Regions from separate parts of the Novosphingobium gossypii genome, predicted to be linked through region 4. Evidence: riboswitches for the same ligand, from Rfam matches in the RefSeq annotation. Region 4 holds a riboswitch; each other region holds the start of a gene.
The links. Region 4 has a riboswitch for cobalamin ahead of GGR40_RS09450 (DUF1636 domain-containing protein). Riboswitches for the same ligand answer to the same signal wherever they lie in the genome.

Region 1: another riboswitch for cobalamin. It lies ahead of cobW (cobalamin biosynthesis protein CobW); the one in region 4 lies ahead of GGR40_RS09450 (DUF1636 domain-containing protein).
Region 2: another riboswitch for cobalamin. It lies ahead of GGR40_RS13350 (cobalamin biosynthesis protein CobG); the one in region 4 lies ahead of GGR40_RS09450 (DUF1636 domain-containing protein).
Region 3: another riboswitch for cobalamin. It lies ahead of GGR40_RS21895 (TonB-dependent receptor plug domain-containing protein); the one in region 4 lies ahead of GGR40_RS09450 (DUF1636 domain-containing protein).

Annotation. Positions count from the first base shown of each region.
Region 1 is NZ_JBNPXM010000001.1:1,065,762-1,070,561, forward strand. It holds gene fahA (fumarylacetoacetase) at 1-780, shown strand, start outside; gene GGR40_RS05420 (alpha/beta fold hydrolase) at 764-1,750, opposite strand; cobalamin riboswitch at 1,870-2,112, shown strand; gene cobW (cobalamin biosynthesis protein CobW) at 2,296-3,345, shown strand; gene cobN (cobaltochelatase subunit CobN) at 3,345-4,800, shown strand, end outside.
Region 2 is NZ_JBNPXM010000006.1:216,276-221,075, reverse strand. It holds gene GGR40_RS13355 (TonB-dependent receptor plug domain-containing protein) at 1-2,324, shown strand, start outside; cobalamin riboswitch at 2,447-2,664, shown strand; gene GGR40_RS13350 (cobalamin biosynthesis protein CobG) at 2,875-3,990, shown strand; gene GGR40_RS13345 (precorrin-8X methylmutase) at 3,990-4,619, shown strand; gene cobI (precorrin-2 C(20)-methyltransferase) at 4,616-4,800, shown strand, end outside.
Region 3 is NZ_JBNPXM010000023.1:14,474-19,273, forward strand. It holds gene GGR40_RS21890 (efflux RND transporter permease subunit) at 1-990, shown strand, start outside; cobalamin riboswitch at 1,234-1,479, shown strand; gene GGR40_RS21895 (TonB-dependent receptor plug domain-containing protein) at 1,665-3,671, shown strand; gene GGR40_RS21900 (PepSY domain-containing protein) at 3,676-4,800, shown strand, end outside.
Region 4 is NZ_JBNPXM010000003.1:383,914-388,713, reverse strand. It holds gene mdoH (glucans biosynthesis glucosyltransferase MdoH) at 1-1,587, shown strand, start outside; gene GGR40_RS09455 (cobyrinate a,c-diamide synthase) at 1,566-2,873, opposite strand; cobalamin riboswitch at 2,946-3,138, shown strand; gene GGR40_RS09450 (DUF1636 domain-containing protein) at 3,372-3,779, shown strand; gene cobT (nicotinate-nucleotide--dimethylbenzimidazole phosphoribosyltransferase) at 3,776-4,800, shown strand, end outside.

The sequences.
Region 1 (4,800 bases), on a different contig from region 4:
TCCGGAGTGCCCGTCGTGCGCCCACGCGGCCAGCGCAAGGCTCCGGACGCCGACGCGCCCGTCTTCGCGCCCTCCGCAAGGCTGGATTACGAACTGGAGATGGGCGTGTGGATCGGCCCCGGCAACACGCTGGGCGAGCCGATCGCGATCGCCGACGCTGCGCAACATATCGCGGGCTTCTGCCTCCTGAACGACTGGTCCGCGCGCGACATTCAGGGGTGGGAATACCAGCCGCTTGGCCCGTTCCTCGCCAAGAACTTCCACACGACGATCTCGCCCTGGGTCGTCACGCCCGAAGCCTTGGCGCCGTTCCGCATCGCCCAGCCGCTCCGGCCCGAGGGCGATCCCCAGCCCCTGCCCTACCTGCAGCTAGCCGATGACCAGCAGCACGGCTCGCTGGCCGTGACGCTCGAAGTGCATCTCACCACGCCAGCGATGCGCGATGCCGGCCTGCCCCCGCACCGGCTCAGCAGCGGCCCGGCAAGCAACATGTACTGGACCGTGCAGCAGATGGTGACGCACCACGCGTCCAACGGCTGCAACCTCTCCCCCGGCGACCTGCTGGGCACCGGCACGATCTCCGCCCCCGACCGCGATGGTTTTGGGAGCCTGCTCGAGCTGTCCGAAGGGGGCAGGAACCCGCTGGCGCTTCCGGGCGGCGAAACCCGCACCTTTCTGGAAGACGGGGACGAGGTGGCACTGTCCGCCACTGCCTCTGCCCCCGGCTATGTGTCCATCGGCTTTGGCGAGTGCCGGGCGCGGATCACTCCAGCGCCCTGACAAGGTCCGCGTTGAAGCGCTGCGGCGCCGTTACCTGCGGGCTGTGCCCATATTCGGGATAAGCGATCAGCCGCGCTCCGCCGATCCGCGCCGCTGCCGCACGCGCCAGCCGGGGATAGTCACCCAGCGTCGCGCGCAGGACCGGATCGGCGCGGTTCTTGCCGATGGCGGTGTTGTCCTTCTCGCCGATCATCAGCACCGTCGGGACGGAAATGCGCTGGATTTCGTGGATGACCGGCTGGTTGAATACCATGTCCGACGTCAGCGCCTGGTTCCACGCCACGATCGCGCCATCCTGCCCCGCGTACATCGACGCCAGCATGTCCACCCAACGGTCGTAGTCCGGGCGCCACTGGCCTGCATAATACGTGCTTTGCTGATAGGCCTTGATGCTGGCCCGCGTGGTCTTGAGTTCGGCGGCGTAGAGCTTGTCCACCGTGGTGTTGGGCACCCCCTTGGCGCGCCAGTCCTCAAGCCCGAGCGGGTTGACCAGCACCAGCTGTGATACGTCGGCCGGGTACTGCAACGCATAGCGCATCGCCAGCATCCCACCCATCGAATGCCCGACGATCACCGGCTTTTCGATCTTCAGCCGCACCAGCAGATCGTGTGTGTTGGCGGCCAGTGTGTGCAGCCCGTACTGGTAGCGCTCCGGCTTGCTCGACTTGCAGAACCCGATCTGGTCGGGCGCAATCACGCGGTACCCGGCGCCTGAAAGCGCACGGATCGTGGTATCCCACGTGCCTGCGCAGAAGTTCTTGCCGTGCAGCAGCACCGCCGTCCGACCGTTGGGCTTTGCGGGCATGACATCGAGGTAGGCCATGTCCAGCGTCTGGCTCTGGCTGGTGAAGCCAAAGTGCTGGACAGGCCGGCCGTAAGAGACGTCGGCCAGCATCGGATCGGCGCGTGCGGGCACGGCCACGACCGACGCCAGAGCTGCGGCAATGCCGATGAAACGCAGGGCTGGCAAAACGATATCTCCTTCAGCAGTTTACCGCTCAATGGTCGCAGACCGCCAAGGTTGCCGCAACACGGCACTTGCGCGCGCCTTTGCGCCCCGGTATCCGCGACCGGGTCCGGACTTATCGTCTGGGCAAAGATCGCGCCGGTGCTCCGAAAGGGGCTTAAAAGGGAAGGCGGTGGGGATGGTCTTCCATCCGAATCCGCAGCTGTCCCTGCAACTGTAAGCGGCGAGCGCGATGCACATCGCTTCCCCACAGCGCGGGAAGCAGCCACTGAGGCCGGACGCTGCGACATGCGAGGCTTCGGGAAGGCCGTGCATCGATGCGTTGACCCGCGAGCCAGGAGACCTGCCTGCGTCCGGTCGCTCTTGCTTTGGCCCAGGGGATGGCCGCGGCACGGTTCACCGTCTGAGCGACGACACGCATGCGGCATGGGGCCGCAGCGGACAGGGTCGCCGGGCGTCTTCGCGCCTGTCCGTCGCCCTTGCCTGCGCCGCCGTCAGCCCGGCGGTAAGCCCCGCCGCGAAACGTCGCCGGCGCGGGAGTGCAGACCTTGAGCAAAGTACCCACCACCGTCATCACCGGCTTCCTGGGCGCCGGCAAGACCACGCTTATCCGCCACCTGCTGCAGAACGCGCATGGCCGCCGCCTGGCGCTGGTCATCAACGAATTCGGCGAGGTTGGCGTCGACGGCGAACTGGTGAAGGGCTGCAACGACGAAGCCTGCCCGGAGGACGACATCCTCGAACTGGCCAACGGCTGCATCTGCTGCACCGTGGCCGACGATTTCCTGCCCACCATGCAGAAGCTGTTGGACCGCCCCACCCCGCCCGATCACATCATCATCGAAACGTCCGGCCTTGCCCTGCCCAAGCCGCTGGTCAAGGCGTTCCAGTGGCCCGACATCCGCACCCGCGCCACGGTAGACGGCGTGGTCGCGCTGATCGATGCAGATGCGGTGGCCGCTGGCCGCTTCGCCACTGACGAGGATGCGCTGGCTGCCGCCCGCGCCGCCGATCCCAACCTCGACCATGACAGCCCGCTGGAGGAACTGTTCGAGGAACAGCTGGGCTGCGCCGACATGGTCGTGCTCAACAAGACCGACCTCGTCGATGCCGACGTGCTGGCGCAAGTGGAGCAAACCGTCCTTTCGCATACCCGCCCCGGCGTTAAGATCGTGCGCGCGGATCACGGCGCGGTCGAGATCGCCGCACTGCTCGGCATCGTCGCGGCGGCAGAGGACGATCTCGACAGCCGCAAGTCGCACATCGACGGCCTCGACGACGATCACGACCACGACGATTTCGACACCTTCATCCTCGAAGGGCGCGAAGTGGCCGATCTCGACGCGCTGCTGGCGGGGCTGCGGGAACAGATCGCCACGCATGACGTGCTGCGCGTGAAGGGTATGGTGGCGCTTGCCGGAAAGCCCAGCCGCCTCGTCGTGCAGGGCGTGGGTCCGCGCATCCAGCACTTCTTCGACCGCGCCTGGAAGGCAGAGGAACCGCGCCGGACCCAGTTGGTGATCATCGGCCAGAAGGGTCTGGACCGCGCGGCGATAGAGACCGCGCTGGCGGACGTGCTCGGCACCGTCGCCGCCTGATGCACCTGCTTTCCGCCACCCCCGGCACGATCTCCAACGGCGAGGAGGCGATCGACCTCGACCAGCAGCCGGGCGACATCGTGATCCTGACGGTGGCGGACAGCGAACTGGCGTGCTTCGCGAAAGCGGCGGCGCAACTGCCGCAAGGGGCGCCCTCCGGGACCAGCCCAAGCGTGCGCCTCGCCAATCTGCTGCAGTTGCGCCACCCCTATTCGGTCGACCTCTACGTAGAGAAGGTGATCGCGCACGCGAAGTTCGTCTGCGTGGTGCTGTTGGGCGGCAAGAGTTACTGGCCCTATGGCATTGACGAGATCGCGCTGGTGGCTCGGGAGCGCGGCATCGCCTTCGCGGCCATAGCCGACGGGCGTGAGGAAGACCCGGCGCTGGCACGGGCATCCACCCTGCCCGCCGCCACCGTGGAGCACCTGCGCGATTACCTGCGGCAGGGCGGCACGGCCAACGCCCTGTCCTTCCTGCGCACCGCCGCGCGCCTGATCCACGCCGATTGCGGTCAGGCCGACGATCCCGTGCCGGTGGCCGATGCGGGCCTTTACCTCGCCGGGATCGACCGTCCCTCGCTGGCCGACCTGCGCGCGTCATGGCAGCCGGACGCGCCGGTCGTGCTGCTGGTGTTCTACCGCGCATTGATGATCGCGGGCACGCTGAACGCGGTCGATGCGATGGTGGCAGCGTTGCGACTGCGCGGCTTCAACGTCGCCGCCGTCCACGTCCGCGCCTTGCGGGAACCTTTCGCGATCGACTGGCTGACCGGTCTGATGGACGGGATCGCGCCCGACGTGATCGTCAACGCCACCAGCTTCGCGTCCTCTTCCAGCGGCGAACCGCGCGTCGGCGGCGTGCTGGAACGCGCCGACTGCCCCATCCTGCAGGTCGCCTTCGCGGGCGTGGAGGAAAGCGCCTGGCGCGATGCCGCGCGTGGTCTGGGTCCGCGCGACCTGGCGATGAACGTGGCCCTGCCCGAAGTGGATGGCCGCCTGTTCACCCGCGCCGTCGCCTTCAAGGCCGCCGAGCGGTTTGACGAAGTGACCCAGTGCGGCATCGTCGTCCCCCGCGTCGCCCCAGATCGGGTCGCCTTCGTTGCGGACCTGGCCGCCAACTGGGCGGCCCTGCGGCGCACGCCGCCCAAGGCGCGCAAGGTAGCGCTGGTGCTTGCCAACTACCCCAACCGCGACGGACGGATCGGCAACGGTGTAGGTCTCGACACGCCCGCCAGCGCAGCCTCTATCCTGTCGAGCCTTGCAGCGGCGGGGTACGACATCGCCGATGCGCCCACCGACGGGCAGGCCCTGATGCGCCTGATGACGGCTGGTGTGACCAACGACCTTTCCTCTCTGGACAGGCCCGGCGAGATCACGCTGCCGCTGGCCGATTACGAGGCCGCCTTCGCGCAAGTGCCCGAAGCCGCGCGGGCCGCCATGGTCGCGCGCTGGGGCG
Region 2 (4,800 bases), on a different contig from region 4:
CGTATGGCCGCAATTTCAGTGACGGGCGCGGCAATGTCGCCTTGTCCTACGAATTTCGCGAACAGGATCGGGTGTCCAGCACCCGCCGCGCGCGGACCGGCGATCCCCTGCGCACGTATGGCATCGTGCGCGATCCGGCGGACTTCCCGGACGATCCCGCCGTGCCCGATCGTCGTCCGTTCAACAACCTGCGCTATGCCGACAGTTCGCCCGATGGCGCGATCGATCTCGATCTGGATGGCATCCCGGACTACACCGGCTCGGGCAAGGTCTATGACCGGGGCCTGCTGCTGCCGTCGTCAGGCGGCCTGACGCAGGGCGGCGACAGCACCCCGCTGGCCGGCTACCAGGGCGACCTGCAGGCCGCCAACCGCGTTCACAACGTCAACCTGCTGGCGCATTACGACTTCAGCGATGCGGTTTCGTTCTATTTCGAAGGCAAGTACGTCCGCAACAAGACCTTCACGCAGGCGCAGCCGTCGTTCGATTTCTTCACGTACCTGACGCCTGAGAACCCCTACCTGCAGGAACGGTTCGCCGGCATCGCCTCGACGGCGGACGGCGCCTACATCTCGCGCGACAACTACGATCTGGGTGTTCGCGGTGAGACCAACGACCGCGAAACGATGCGGTTCGTCGGCGGCTTCGAAGGGCAGATTTCGGATCACGCGCGGTACGATATCTATTACACTTTCGGGCAGACCAAGTCGAAGATCGGTCTCACGAACTATCGCATCGAAGATCGCTATTATGCGGCGCTCGATGCGGTGGTCGATCCGGCCACGGGCAATGTCGTATGCCGTTCGAACCTGGTGGGCGGCAACATCGACCCCAACAACTTCGATGCGCCCGCGACCACCTTCACGCCCGGTGCCGGCAGCGGCTGCCGCCCGCTGAACCTGGTGGGCAACGGCGTGCGCGATCAGGCGGCGGTGGACTGGATCAACGCGGACATCATGAACCGCGCCAAGATCCAGCAGCATGTCGTGTCCGGCTCGATCTCGGGCGATTTCGGTCAGTTCTTCGAACTGCCGGGCGGTCCGGTCGGGTTCGCGCTGGGCGGCGAATATCGCAAGGAAAAAAGCCAGTTTACCCCGGATGCGCTGCTGCAGCAGGGGGCACTGGCCGACTTCTCGCTGCAGTTGCCGGAACGCGGCAGCTTCGACGTCAAGGAAGCCTTCGCGGAGCTTTCGGTGCCGGTCCTGAAGGAAGTACCGTTCGCCTACAACCTGAGCTTCGGTGCGGCGCTGCGCCTTTCCGATTACTCGACGGTGGGCAAGACCACCACCTGGAAGGTCGATGGTACTTACGCCCCGATCCGCGACGTGACTTTCCGCGGCACGTGGTCCGAAGCCGTGCGCGCGCCGAACATCTCCGAACTGTTCGCCCCGCGCAACGGCGGCTTCTCGTTCATCAGCGATCCGTGCGACCCGGTGTTCATCGGCGAGGGCACCCAATACCGCGTGGCCAACTGCCAGGCGACGCTGCAGGCGGCGGGGCTTTCGCCCGCTCAGATCGCGGCGTTCAACCCCGAAAACGATCCGGCGGCAACGGTCAGCCTTCCCGGTTTCTCGGGCGGCAACCGCAACCTGCAGGAAGAGACCGCGCGGACCTGGACTGCCGGCGTGGTTGTGCGCCCCAGCTTCATCCCCGGGCTGGTCGCTTCGTTCGACTGGTACGACATCAAGCTGAAGAACGCGATCAACACGCCCACCGCCGAAGAAATCGCGGAACTTTGTGTCGATCAGCCGACGCTGGACAACGTTTACTGCTCCAACATCACGCGCACCCCCGGCACCGGCTATATCTCGGATTGGTTCGTGCAGCCCCAGAACGTCGCCAATTTCCGTACCTCGGGCGCCGACATCAAGCTGAATTATGCGTTCGACACGGCGCGGGCCGGATCGTTCGGCGTGACCCTGGTGGGCGGCTACCTCAACAAGCTTGAGTTCATCCCGACGCCGGGCGCGACAGTCGATGTGGACCGCGAGGAATCGTACTATCCCAAGTGGAACGCGACCGCGGACGTGACCTGGAAGCTGGACAAGCTGACGGTGAACTACGGTGTCAGCTGGTTCAGCAAGACGCGCCGCTACACGATCGAGGAACTGGCCGCCAACCCAGACATCTCCGATCCCAGGTATTTCCGCTACAAGGAAAAGTGGCAGCACGACATCTACGTCGCCTATGACGTGGATGAGCGTTTCCGCTTCTTCGTCGGCGCCAACAACCTGTTCGACCAGGAACCCTCGATCGCGTCCACAAACTACCCGATCAGCTTCGTGGGCCGCTACATGTACGCAGGTGCCAAGGTCACCATGTAGCATCGGCCTTCGGGCGGCTCGCAACGGCGGCCGCCCGGACCCTGGTTCATTCGCGACGGAATCGGTTGGTCACCGCGCAAGTTCGTTGTAAGGCGCAGGTCCGGCTGCGGAGCGATCCGTTGGCCGGACATGATCGTGCCGGTGCCCTTCACGGGGCTTAATCGGGAATGCGGTGCGGGGGCCTGGCTCCCAAATCCGCGGCTGTCCCTGCAACTGTGAGCGGATAGCGCGATGCACTCGCCTCCTTCAGGGAGGCAGCCACTGGGCCGCAAGGTCCGGGAAGGCGTGCATCAAGCTGTGACCCGCGAGCCAGGAGACCTGCCGGCGCACTGGTCGCTCTTGCCTTGGTCCAGGGGATGGTCACGGCACGGTTGTTCTTCCGTCTGGGCGACGAAGCGGTGCGGCCGGGGCTGCACGTGCGCGCGTCGCCGGGTGCCTTTTGCGCCCGCCCGTCGGCCCGCGTCGGTCGGCGTCTGCCGATAAGCCCCGTCCCTTGGTTCGGCCCGGCGCGCGGGGTGGGTTGCCTGTGACGGCGCAAGGAGAAGGACAGGTGCGGGGCTGGTGCCCCGATGCCTGGCATCCGATGATGGCCGGGGACGGACTGCTGGTACGGGTAAAGCCGCATCTGGGCCGGATGAGCGCTGTCGAGGTGCAGGCCCTGTGCGAGGCCGCGCTGGCTTACGGTAACGGCCAGATCGACCTGACCCGTCGCGCCAACTTCCAGATCCGCGGCGTTGAGGAGGCCTGTTGGCCGAGGCTGCTGGAGCAGCTTTGCGCTGCCAACATCGTCGACGGTGATGGGGAGCAGGAAAGCCGCCGCAATATCCTCGCCGCGCCGGACTGGCGGGCAGGCGACGACACCGCGCGCATCGCTGGCGAACTGCGCGATCGGCTGCAGGAGTTTTCGCAGCTTCCGGGCAAGGTGGGCTTCGTCATCGACGCGGGCGAAGGTCTGGCGCTGGCGTGCGAACCCGGCGATTTCCGGATCGAGCGCGCCGGTGACGGCAGCCTGCTGCTGCGCGCGGACGGACGGGATCGGGGTGTTACGCTGCGCGTCGGTAGCGAGGTCGATGCTTTGCTGGCCCTGACGCGCTGGTTCGTCGACAGTGGCGGCGCGGCGGCACGGCGGATGGCCCGGCACGATACGCCGCTTCCCGACTGGGCCGCTGGTGACGCCCGTCCCGCCCCTGCGCTGCCGGCCATCCTGCCGGGTGAGCGGCCCGGCGGGATCGTCTTCGGCGTGCCCTTTGCGCGGATCGAGGCGCGCGTGCTGCTGGACCTGATGCGGACGCCGGGCGTCACCGGGCTGCGTCTGACGCCGCGGCGTATGCTTTTCGTCGAGGGCGCGACTTTGCCAGACATTCCCGGTCTTACCACCGATCCCGCCGATCCGCTGCTGCGCGTCGATGCCTGCCCGGGCGCACCCGTCTGCCCGCAAGCCAGCGTGGAGACGCGCGATCTGGCGCGGCTGCTTTGCACGAGCGTGCAGGGCGGCCTGCATGTTTCCGGCTGCGGCAAGGGGTGCGCCCGTTCGCGCCCCGCCGACGTTACCGTAGTGGGCCACAATGGCCGTTACGACCTTGCCTTCGCTGCCCGCGCCGATGCCGAACCGCTGTACCGGGGGTTGGACAGCGCCGAAATCCTCGTCCTCCTTGGAGCTTCCTGATGCCGCATGTCTACGAGAAGGACGGCGCCGCGATCTATCGCCAGTCCTTCGCCATCATCCGCGCCGAGGCCGATTTGATGCGCTTCGACAGCGATGAAGAGCCTGTCGCCGTCCGCATGATCCATGCTGCGGGGATGGTCGGGCTGGAAGCGCATATCCGCTTCTCGAACGGTTTTGCACGCGCGGCACGCCGGGCTCTGGCAGGGGGCGCACCGATCCTGTGCGATGCGCGCATGGTGTCCGAAGGGGTGACCCGCGCGCGGCTGCCGGCGGACAATCGGGTTATCTGCACCTTGAACGATCCGGGCGTGCCGGACCTGGCGCGCGAGATGGGCAATACCCGATCCGCGGCCGCGCTGGAGTTGTGGCGTCCGCATCTGGGCGGGGCGGTGGTGGCCATCGGCAATGCGCCTACCGCGCTGTTCCACCTGCTCGATATGCTGCAGGATCCGGCCTGCCCACGTCCGGCGGCGATCATCGGTTGTCCGGTGGGCTTCGTGGGAGCGGCGGAGTCCAAGGACGCGCTCTGGCAGGCGGCGCCGGTTCCGTGCTGCATCGTCGCCGGGCGTCTTGGCGGCAGCGCCATCACCGTAGCCGCGATCAACGCTCTGGCGAGCCGGGCGGAATGAGCGGCACCGTTCACGGCGTCGGGCTGGGACCGGGCGCGGAAGACCTGATGAGCGTGCGCGCGGACCGGCTGGTGCGCGGTACGCGGCAGATCGCCTACTTCCGCAAGAAGGGGCGATCCGGCCACGCCCGACGCATCGCGCAGGGCCTGCTGCGCGCCGACGCGGTAGAGATCGCGATGGA
Region 3 (4,800 bases), on a different contig from region 4:
CGCGTCAACCGCGACGCCATGTCACGGCTCGGGGTCACGGCGCAGGATGTGCAGGACATCGTCACTGCGACACTCGGTGGACGCGAGGCTGGCATGATCTTCGAAGGCGACCGCCGCTTCCCGGTGGTGATCCGTCTCTCCGAAACCCAGCGTTCGGACATCGGGCTGCTCCAGCAGGTGCAGGTTCCGGTTTCCTCCAGCGGGGCCGGCCTGCAGTTCGTGCCGCTCTCCAGCATCGCGGATATCAGCGTCGTCGATGGGCCCAACCAGATCAGCCGGGAGAACGGCAAGCGCCGTGTCGTCGTTCAGGCCAACGTGCGTGGCCGTGATGTGGGCAGCGTGGTCGCCGATGCGCAGGCTGCCATCGCCAGAGATGTCCGCCTGCCTGCAGGCAGCTATCTGGAATGGGGTGGCCAGTTCGAGAACCTCGCTTCCGCACGCGACCGCCTGCAACTCGTGATCCCGGCCTGCTTCGCGCTGATCCTTCTTCTGCTTTACGGCGCGCTGGGATCGGTACGCGATGCTGCGATCGTGTTCACCGGAGTGCCCTTGGCACTAGTGGGCGGCGTGCTGCTGCTGTTCCTGCGTGGCATGGACTTTTCCATCGCCGCAGCCGTTGGCTTCATCGCGCTATCGGGCATCGCGGTGCTCAACGGCCTTGTCATGGTCTCCTCGATCCAGGACCTAATGCGCAAAGGCATGGATCGGGCAGAAGCCGCTCGAACCGGGGCTATCCAGCGCCTGCGTCCGGTCGTCATGACCGCGCTCGTTGCCAGCCTCGGCTTTGTGCCGATGTCGTTGGGAACGGGTGCAGGCGCCGAAGTGCAAAAGCCGCTGGCCACGGTTGTCATCGGCGGGCTGATCTCGGCCACGCTGCTGACGCTGTTCGTGTTGCCTACGCTCTATGCGCGGTACGGTCGCAAGGACGTACCGCTCGGTGAACCGCAGCGCCAGCCCGATGGATCTAACGTCGCGCCGAAGGCTCACTGATGGACTGTGGGAGGAAGTCGCCCAATGAATGGTTTCCTCCCCAGCCATTGAGGAGAAGGAACTTGATGATGGTGATCAATGCGCTGCGTTTGCTGGCCTAAAGGAATCCTATCAAATCGGCGTGGCCCGTGCTTAGGGGCACTGCTCCGGCTTACGCCGGAAAGGTCGGCTTCCTGGCAAATCCCGCTTGCGCGCAGTGCGCTCTCCGGCTAGCTCGTCTCATCCGTTTTCCCCGTGAGGGATGGCGGACAAGATCGCGCCGGTGCCTCGAAAGAGGCTTAAAATGGGAACACGGTGAGAGGGTTGCGATCCTCGAATCCGAGGCTGTCCCTGCAACTGTAAGCGGTGAGCGAGATACACATCACGCGGCAGGGCAAGGGCCCCTGCCGTAGCCACTGGGCCGGACGCTAAATCCTGCGAGGCCTGGGAAGGCCGTGTATCAAGCTATGACCCGCGAGCCAGGAGACCTGCCTGCGTCCGGTCGCTCTTGCTTTGGTCCAGGGGATGGCCAGGGCACGGTGTTTCTCCGTCTGAGCGACGAACCAGCGGCAGGGGCCGCACGGTGCGCTGAGCGGTCGTCCCTTCGTTATGGGCGCCCGGCCGGTCGGTGCGCCGGCCGTTCGTGAACGGCAGACCCCTGCTCCGGATCGCATGGCGCTCGACAGGGGGATAAGATGAAGTTCGCTACAATTTCGCACACGGCGCTTGCCGTGGCGCTTGGTCTTGCCTGGAGCACGCAGGTTTGTGCCGAGGAAACCGGTGAAGATCAGGCCATCGTTGTCACCGGCACCAGCCTTGAAGAAACGCTGCCGCAAGAGCTTTCCCGCTACGGCAACGACGTGGTGACCGTCAGCGAAACGCAGATCAAGGGCAGCGGCGCGGTAGACGTGGTCAAGGCGCTGGAATCAGTACCTGGGCTCTACATTCGCGCCCGTAACGGGCCGTTCACCTACGTCGATGTGTCGCTGCAGGGTTCGCGCACGCAGGACGTGCTCTGGACGATGGACGGCATCCGCCTCAACAACCGCCTCTATGGCGGAACATCGCCCAACGACACGCTTGCTGCCAGCATGATCGAGCGTATCGAAGTGCTGCGCGGCGGGGAAAGCCTGTTCTACGGCACGCAGGCTTCGGCGGGTGTCATCAACGTGGTGACGCGCGGCTTTACCGACGATTTTAACGGCCAGGTCAATGCCTCCGTGGATTCCTGGGGCGGCACCACGGTAGATGGCTACTTGCGCGGCGCGGCAGGCAACCACCGCTTCGTGGCCTATGCTTCGCATAACCGGTCGGAAGGCTACACGCCTTACAGCGCCTATCAGCCCAGCCTCACCGATCGCCACCTCGGCTACGACTTGTGGTCGGCTGGTCTCAAGTACCAGTACGACCTCGCCCCCGATCTGGTGCTCAATGCCCAGTACCAGCACACCAAGGCCAACCTCGACAACCTCTCGCCCACGCGCATCCGCGAGAGCCGCAACGATCGCAACGAGGAAATCGCCAGCGTCCGCCTCGATTACACCGGCAGCGACGCCGTGCAGTTCTTCCTCAAGGGCTATTTCCATGACTGGAAGACGGCCTACGTCCAGATCCGCAATTCGCTTCCCGACCTGCAACCGCAAGTGATCTACCCGGCAGGCACGTTCTGGGGCTATCGCGATTGGGGCGGCAGCGCGGTGGTCAAGCTGCATCTCCATCCCGGCCTCGAGTACCTGCTGGGCTATGATTTCCAGAACTTCAGCGGGCGTGATGACGTGCTGCTGATCGCGCCGACCAGCGAGCAGGTCCATGCCGGAATCTTCCAGGTCCGTACCACCGACGAGATTTCCTCGAAGGGCCGCCTTGCCGCGGGCCTGCGCTACAACCGCACGGACGGGGCGAAGAAGACGATCTGGAACCTGTCCGGCCGCTACGACTTTGCCGACGCGCTCTATGTCGAGGCGAACGGCGGCACCTCCTTCGTACTTCCCGACGCCTCGCAGCTTTATGGCAACGACCCCTGCTGCGAGATCGGCAACCCGAACCTGAGCCCGGAGCAGAGCCTCAACCTCAACCTTTCCGCGGGCGGAATTTTCCCGGCAGGCGCGGTCACGCTGGGCTGGAAAGCGACCTACTTCAATCGCCGCATCACCAACATGATCGACTACGATTACGACAACCCGGCCTATCCAAACGGCACTTACGCCAACCTCGACGGCAAGGTCCGCTCGCAGGGCGGCGAATTCGAACTGACGGCGCAGATGGCCGGGGGCTGGAGCCTCAATGCCAGCTATACCTACGCCCGCGTGCGCGAGAGGGGATCGTCCACCCAGCTTGACCGCAATCCCCGACAATACGCGAAGGGTACCTTTGCCTATGCGCCGGCGGACCTGCCGTTCGGCGCCAATCTCTCGGTCAACTGGATCGGCGACGTATGGTCCACCGCTTCGGGCTTCGGCCGCCGGAACTATGGCAACTACGCGCTGGTGGACGCCGGGGCCTACCTCTACGTCGACGGTGCGGCGCGCCGGAACCGCTTCGGCGTCAATGTCGAGAACCTGTTCAACCGGGAATATGCAACACGGGGCTATCAGTCGGCGGTGACCGACCAGGGCGCGCTGGATGGCAGCAACAGCCGCTTCCTCTACTTCAGCCGGGGCGTGCCGCGCACGCTGCGGATGAGCTACGGCCTGAGCTTCTGAGGCCATGAGCACACTCCAGCCTCGGCCCCATCCTCGAAAGAAGCGCTCGCGCAGCCTGCTACCGCGCCCGATCCTTGTCCTTCATCGCTGGCTCGGCGTCTTCGTCGGCCTGCTGATGACGATCTGGTGCCTCTCGGGCTTCGTGATGATCTATGTGGACTATCCGAGGCTGGAGCCTTCCGCACAAGTGCAGGGCCTTGCCCCACTGCATCTGCCGCCGTCCGCCAGCTTCGACACCGTGGACATGGCACCGGACACGCCGATCTCGTCCGCCCGCGTCGAGATGCTGGCGGGGCGTCCGGTCCTGCGGGTCGTGCCCGGTGAATCCACCGACCGCACGATCCCTCAGATGCGCGCGATCCCTGCCGCCTTCGATCTGACGAGCGGCAAGGCGCTGGCCACGCCGGATCGGCAGGAGATCGGCAGGATCGCGCAGGATTTCGCGAATGGTCACGGCATTGCGGGCGAGCCTCGCGCCCCCGTGGAAACCGGGATCGACCAATGGACCGTGCAAACCTACCGGCGCAACGCGCCGCTCTACCGGGTGGACTTCGCCGACGACGCCGGAACCGAGATCTACATTTCAGGCGGGTCCGGTGAAGTCGTGCAGGAGACGGCGCGCTTCCAGCGCTTTTGGGGCTGGCTGGGCGCGGTGCCACACTGGCTTTATCCCACGATGCTGCGGCAGAACGGCGCGCTGTGGAACGAAGTGGTCGTCTGGACCTCGCTTGCGGGATGTTTTCTCACGGTGACGGGCATCTGGGGCGGCATCGCTCGCGTGCGCCGAAAGCGCGATGGCCGGATCGGGTCGCCCTACAAGGGGCTGTGGTGGTGGCACCATGTCTTCGGGCTGTTCTTCGGACTGCTGACGCTGACCTGGGTGGCAAGCGGCCTCTTCTCCATGAACCCCTGGGGGTTCCTCGACAGCAGGGCTGAATTTGCCGAGCGGGAGAGGCTGGCCGGTTCGATGCCATGGCGCGACGTTCGGAAGGCCCTGTCCGCCTTGCACGATCTTCCGAACGATACCCTGCGGATCGAAACCGCGCCGCTGGGTGGCCGAACATTCCTGATCGTGTCCAGGGCCGACAGCCGGGCGCAGCGCCTCGACGCCAAAGGCAAGGCATCCTTG
Region 4 (4,800 bases):
TTCTTCGTGCCACTGTTCTGCTGGATTTCGTTTGGCTTCGTCACGGCGACCATGGGCTTCCTCAAGCTCATCACCGGCGAACATCCCGGCTTCACCGCGCTGCCCAGCCCGGCTTCCAGCCTGCGTCACAAGACGGCCGTGCTGATGCCGGTCTACAACGAGGGCGTCGAGGAAGTGTTCGCCCGCGTGCGCGCCATGGCCTATTCCATCGCCGAGGCGGGCGGCGCGCCGTGGATCGACTTCTTCATCCTGAGCGATTCCAATCCCTTCCACGGCAAGCGCGAAGAAGCGGCCTGGCACGAACTGGCCGATCACGCGCCGATCAAGATCTATTACCGCCGCCGTGAGAAGAACATCGCGCGCAAGCCAGGCAACATCGCCGAATGGGTGAAGCGCTTCGGCGGCGCTTACGAAAACATGCTGATCCTCGACGCCGATTCCATGATGAGCGGCGAGACGATCGTCGGCATGGCATCGATCATGGAAGAGCGCCCTTCGATCGGCCTGCTCCAGACGGTGCCGATGATCACCAACCCGCGCACCCTGTTCCAGCGCTGGATGCAGTTCGCCAGCGAGGCCTATGGCCCCATCGCCAGCGCCGGGCTGCTGTGGTGGTCGGGCTCGGAAGCCAACTTCTGGGGCCACAACGCGATCGTGCGCACCCGCGCCTTCGCCGAAGCCTGCGGGCTGCCCGAGCTGCCCGGCAAGGCACCGTTCGGCGGCCATATCCTGAGCCACGACATGCTGGAATCCGCCCTGCTGCGCCGTCGCGGCTGGGCGGTGCACATGGTCATGATTGGCGGCTCCTACGAGGAGTTTCCGCCGACCATCGTCGACATGGCGATCCGCGACCGGCGCTGGATGCAGGGCAACCTGCAGCACCTCCAGTTGCTGGGCGCTTCGGGCCTGCATTGGGCCAGCCGTCTGCACCTCCTGATCGGCGCTTCCGCCTATCTGACGTCACCCGGCTGGCTGCTGCTGATCATCACCATGATCGGGCAGGTGGCAACGCATCAGGACGGCGGCTTCGTCAACCTGGCGCCGCCCAGCGTGCTGGCGCTGACTGTGGTGCTGCTGTTCGGGCCCAAGGTCATGGGGCTGGTATGGATGCTGGCCGATCGCGAACGGCGCGCCAGCTTCGGCGGCGCCTTTGCGATCGTGCGTTCGGTGGCGCTTGAGACGGTGCTGGCGATGCTGCTGGCGCCGATCACCATGGTCACCCAGACCAAGGCGCTGCTGGGGCTGCTGCTGGGCATCTCGGCGGGCTGGAACACCCAGGCCCGCGATGCCCGCCGCATCACCGTGCGCGAAGTGCTGCCCGACCTGCGCGAGCATCTGCTGCTGGGCGCGGCGCTGACGGCAACCGCGTTTCTAGATACGACGACGGCGGTGTGGCTCTCGCCGATCATCGTCGGCCTGTTCCTGTCGCCCTGGCTGATCAGCCTGACCTCCAGCGAAAACCTGGGCGACAAGGCCGACCGCGCCAAGGTGTTCCGCGTCCCCGCCCCCGGCATCGTCGAGGCCAGCGAAGACCCGCGCGGCACCGAAGTGCCGGCTGCCAAACCTCAGTCGCTGGTCGAAGCCTGACCGAACAGCCGCGCCACCGCCTGCGGGGCGGAAGGGAAGTAACCGTGCATGTAGCTGGCGGTGAGTGAGCCGACGCGGTAAAACGCTTCTCCCGCCGCCCCCTCCGGCGCCTTCGCCATTGCCTCCGGCAGGAGGGCCGTATCCAGCCGCGAATAGTGAAACGTGTGCCCGCGAAGCGTGCCGCCGGGCAGGTCGAGCTGCTGCATCCCCAGCCCGGCGAACCGCGCCTGCATCGTCGCATGGCCCGGCAGCAGTCCCAGCAGGTCGGCCCGTGCGCCATGCCGATCCGTCAGCGAGGCGCAGGCGTAGAGCATCCCCCCGCACTCGGCCAGAATTGGCTTGCCCGCCGCATGGTGCGCCCTGATCGCCGCCAGCATCGAGTCATTGGCGGCAAGCTCCTGTAGATGCAGTTCGGGATAGCCGCCCGGCAGCCACAGCGCGTCGCATTCTGGCAAAGCCGCATCGCGCAGCGGTGAGAAGAACGCCAGCCGCGCGCCCGATCGTTCCAGCCATTGCAGGTTGGCGCGGTAGATGAAGGCGAAAGCCTCGTCCCGCGCAACGGCGATGCGCAGACCATGCAAATCCGCTTCATGGCCCACTGCTGACGGGGTGAACCGCACCGGCGGCGGCAGGTCAAGCGCGGCGTCGGGCAGCAGCGCCGCCGCCTGATCCAGCCGCGCATCGAGGTCCGCCACCTCCGCCGCCTGCACCAGCCCCAGGTGCCGTTCGGGCAGCGCCACCCCTGCATCGCGAGGCAGAGTTCCCAGCCACTTCACCGCGTCCGGCATTCCCCGCTGCAACAGTTCGGCATGGCGGGCACTGCCGACGCGGTTGGCGATCACGCCATGGACCTCGACACCGGGGCGATACGTCGCCAGCCCGTGCACCACTGCGCCGAAGGTCTGCGCCATCGACGAGCCGTCGATCACCGCCAGCACCGGCAGCCCGAAGCGTTGCGCCATGTCCGCCGCGCCAGGATCGCCATCGAACAGGCCCATTGCGCCTTCGACAAGGATCACGTCCGCTTCGCGCGCGGCATCGTGCAGCAGGGCACGGCACTGGTCTTCGCCGCACATGAACAGATCGATCTGGTGGACCGGCGCTCCGCTTGCCACTTCGAGCACCATGGGATCGAGGAAATCGGGGCCGCACTTGAACACCCGTACTCGCCGCCCGGCATTGCGGTGGCGGCGGGCGAGCGCGGCAGTCACCAGCGTCTTGCCCTGCCCCGAAGCAGGAGCGGACACCAGCCAGGCCGGGCAGGAAACAGCGGGATCGTCCGTCATCCCGCAGTCACCTATGGTCTCCCGCAGATCGGCGCAAGCATCGGCCTCTTGCACAGCGGCAGCCCGCACGATACGTGCCTGCGTGCGACAGGTTCCCCGCAAGGGGATCAAAAGGGAACGCGGGTGCAATGCCCGGGCTGCCCCTGCAACTGTAAGCGGACGAGTCATCCGACCACAGGCCATTGGGTGCGCAAGCACCTGAGAAGGCGGTCGGAAAAGGCGATGACCCGTGAGCCAGGAGACCTGCCGGTCGCAGTCGTTCTTCGACCGGACAGGGTGTGCCGGCCGAACGGGGGCCCATTCCTCGTGCAACGACAGCATCGCTCCGCCGGCCTGAAGGCTGCGGGAGGCGCCGCGCTGCATGATGCGCCGGCACCCTGCCCGCCTTCGGCAACCGACGGGGTAACGCCGTTTGCCTGAAGGATCCGACGTGAAATCCCATTCGACTTCCATCGCAGCACCGGCTCCTGCCGCGCCCATGCGCAGCCGGCCCTGACCATGCTGGCTCCCGTCCCCGCTGGCCCGTCCGTGGTCGTATGCAACACCTGCCGCCACACCGCCAACGCGCAGGAGGATGCGCAAGGGCGCCGCGGCGGCGCAGTGCTGGAAGCGGCGATGCGCAGCGTGCAGGATGCCGACCCCGCGCTTCAGGGCGTGCAGATCCAGACCATGCCGTGCCTTTTCGCCTGCAGCCGCCACTGCACCGTCCACATCCGCGCGCCGGGCAAGGTGGGCTACGTGCTGGGCGACTTCGCCCCCGATGCGGACGCCGCGCGCGCCATCCTGGAATACGCGGTGCGCCACGCCGCCAGTGAGGAAGGCCGTGTGCCTTTCCGCGAATGGCCGCAGGGGGTGAAGGGGCACTTCATCACCCGCACCCCACCTGAAGGCTTCGTCTGCACGTGACCCGCTTTGCCGATCCCGCCGCCTTTGCCGCCGCTCTTGCCGCGCTGCCTGCGACCAACCAGGCCGCCCGCAACGCCGCGCTGCAGCGCCAGTCCTGCCTGACCAAGCCGCCGGGTTCGCTGGGCAGGCTTGAGGATATCGCGGTGTTCATGGCAGGCTGGCAAGGCCGCGAGCGCCCGGCTGCGGACCGGGTGCAGGCGGTAGCGTTCGCCGGCAATCACGGCGTCGCGGCGCAGGGCGTCAGCGCCTATCCGCCCGAAGTCACGGCGCAGATGGTCGCCAATTTCGAGGCCGGGGGCGCGGCGATCAATGTCCTGACGCGGGCTTGCGGGGCAACGCTGTCGATAGTCGCGCTCGATCTTGACCGGCCCACCGGCAACATCGCGCGCGAACCGGCGATGAGCGCGGAGGAATGCCTCGACGCGCTGAACCGGGGCGCCGCCGCGCTGGCCCCGGACACGCAGCTACTGCTGGTGGGTGAGATGGGCATCGGCAACACCACCCCCGCCGCCGCCCTGTGCGCGCAGGCGTTCGGCGGCGACGCGGCCGCGTGGATCGGGCGCGGCACCGGGATCGACGACCACGGGCTGGCGCGCAAGGCCGCCGCGGTCGATGCGGCGCTATCGCTGCATGGCCCCCACTGTACCGACGCGTTCGAAACGCTGCGCCGCCTTGGCGGGCGAGAGATCGCAGCGATGGCGGGCGCGTTTCTGGCGGCGCGACTGGCGCGCGTGCCGGTGCTGCTGGACGGATTCATTGCGTGCGCTGCAATCGCGCCGCTGGCCCAAGCGAATGCGCAGGTCACCGACCATTGCCTGGCCGCGCACTGCTCTGCCGAAACGGGGCACGCCCGCCTGCTGGCAGCGCTGGGGCTGGAGCCATTGCTGCGGCTTGGCCTGCGGCTGGGCGAGGGGTCGGGTGCGGCGCTGGCGGTGCCACTGGTCAAGGCTGCGCTCGCCGCCCACAACGGCATGGCCACTTTCGAGGAAGCCGCAGTCGCCGGGCGGGAAAGCGCCGGGCC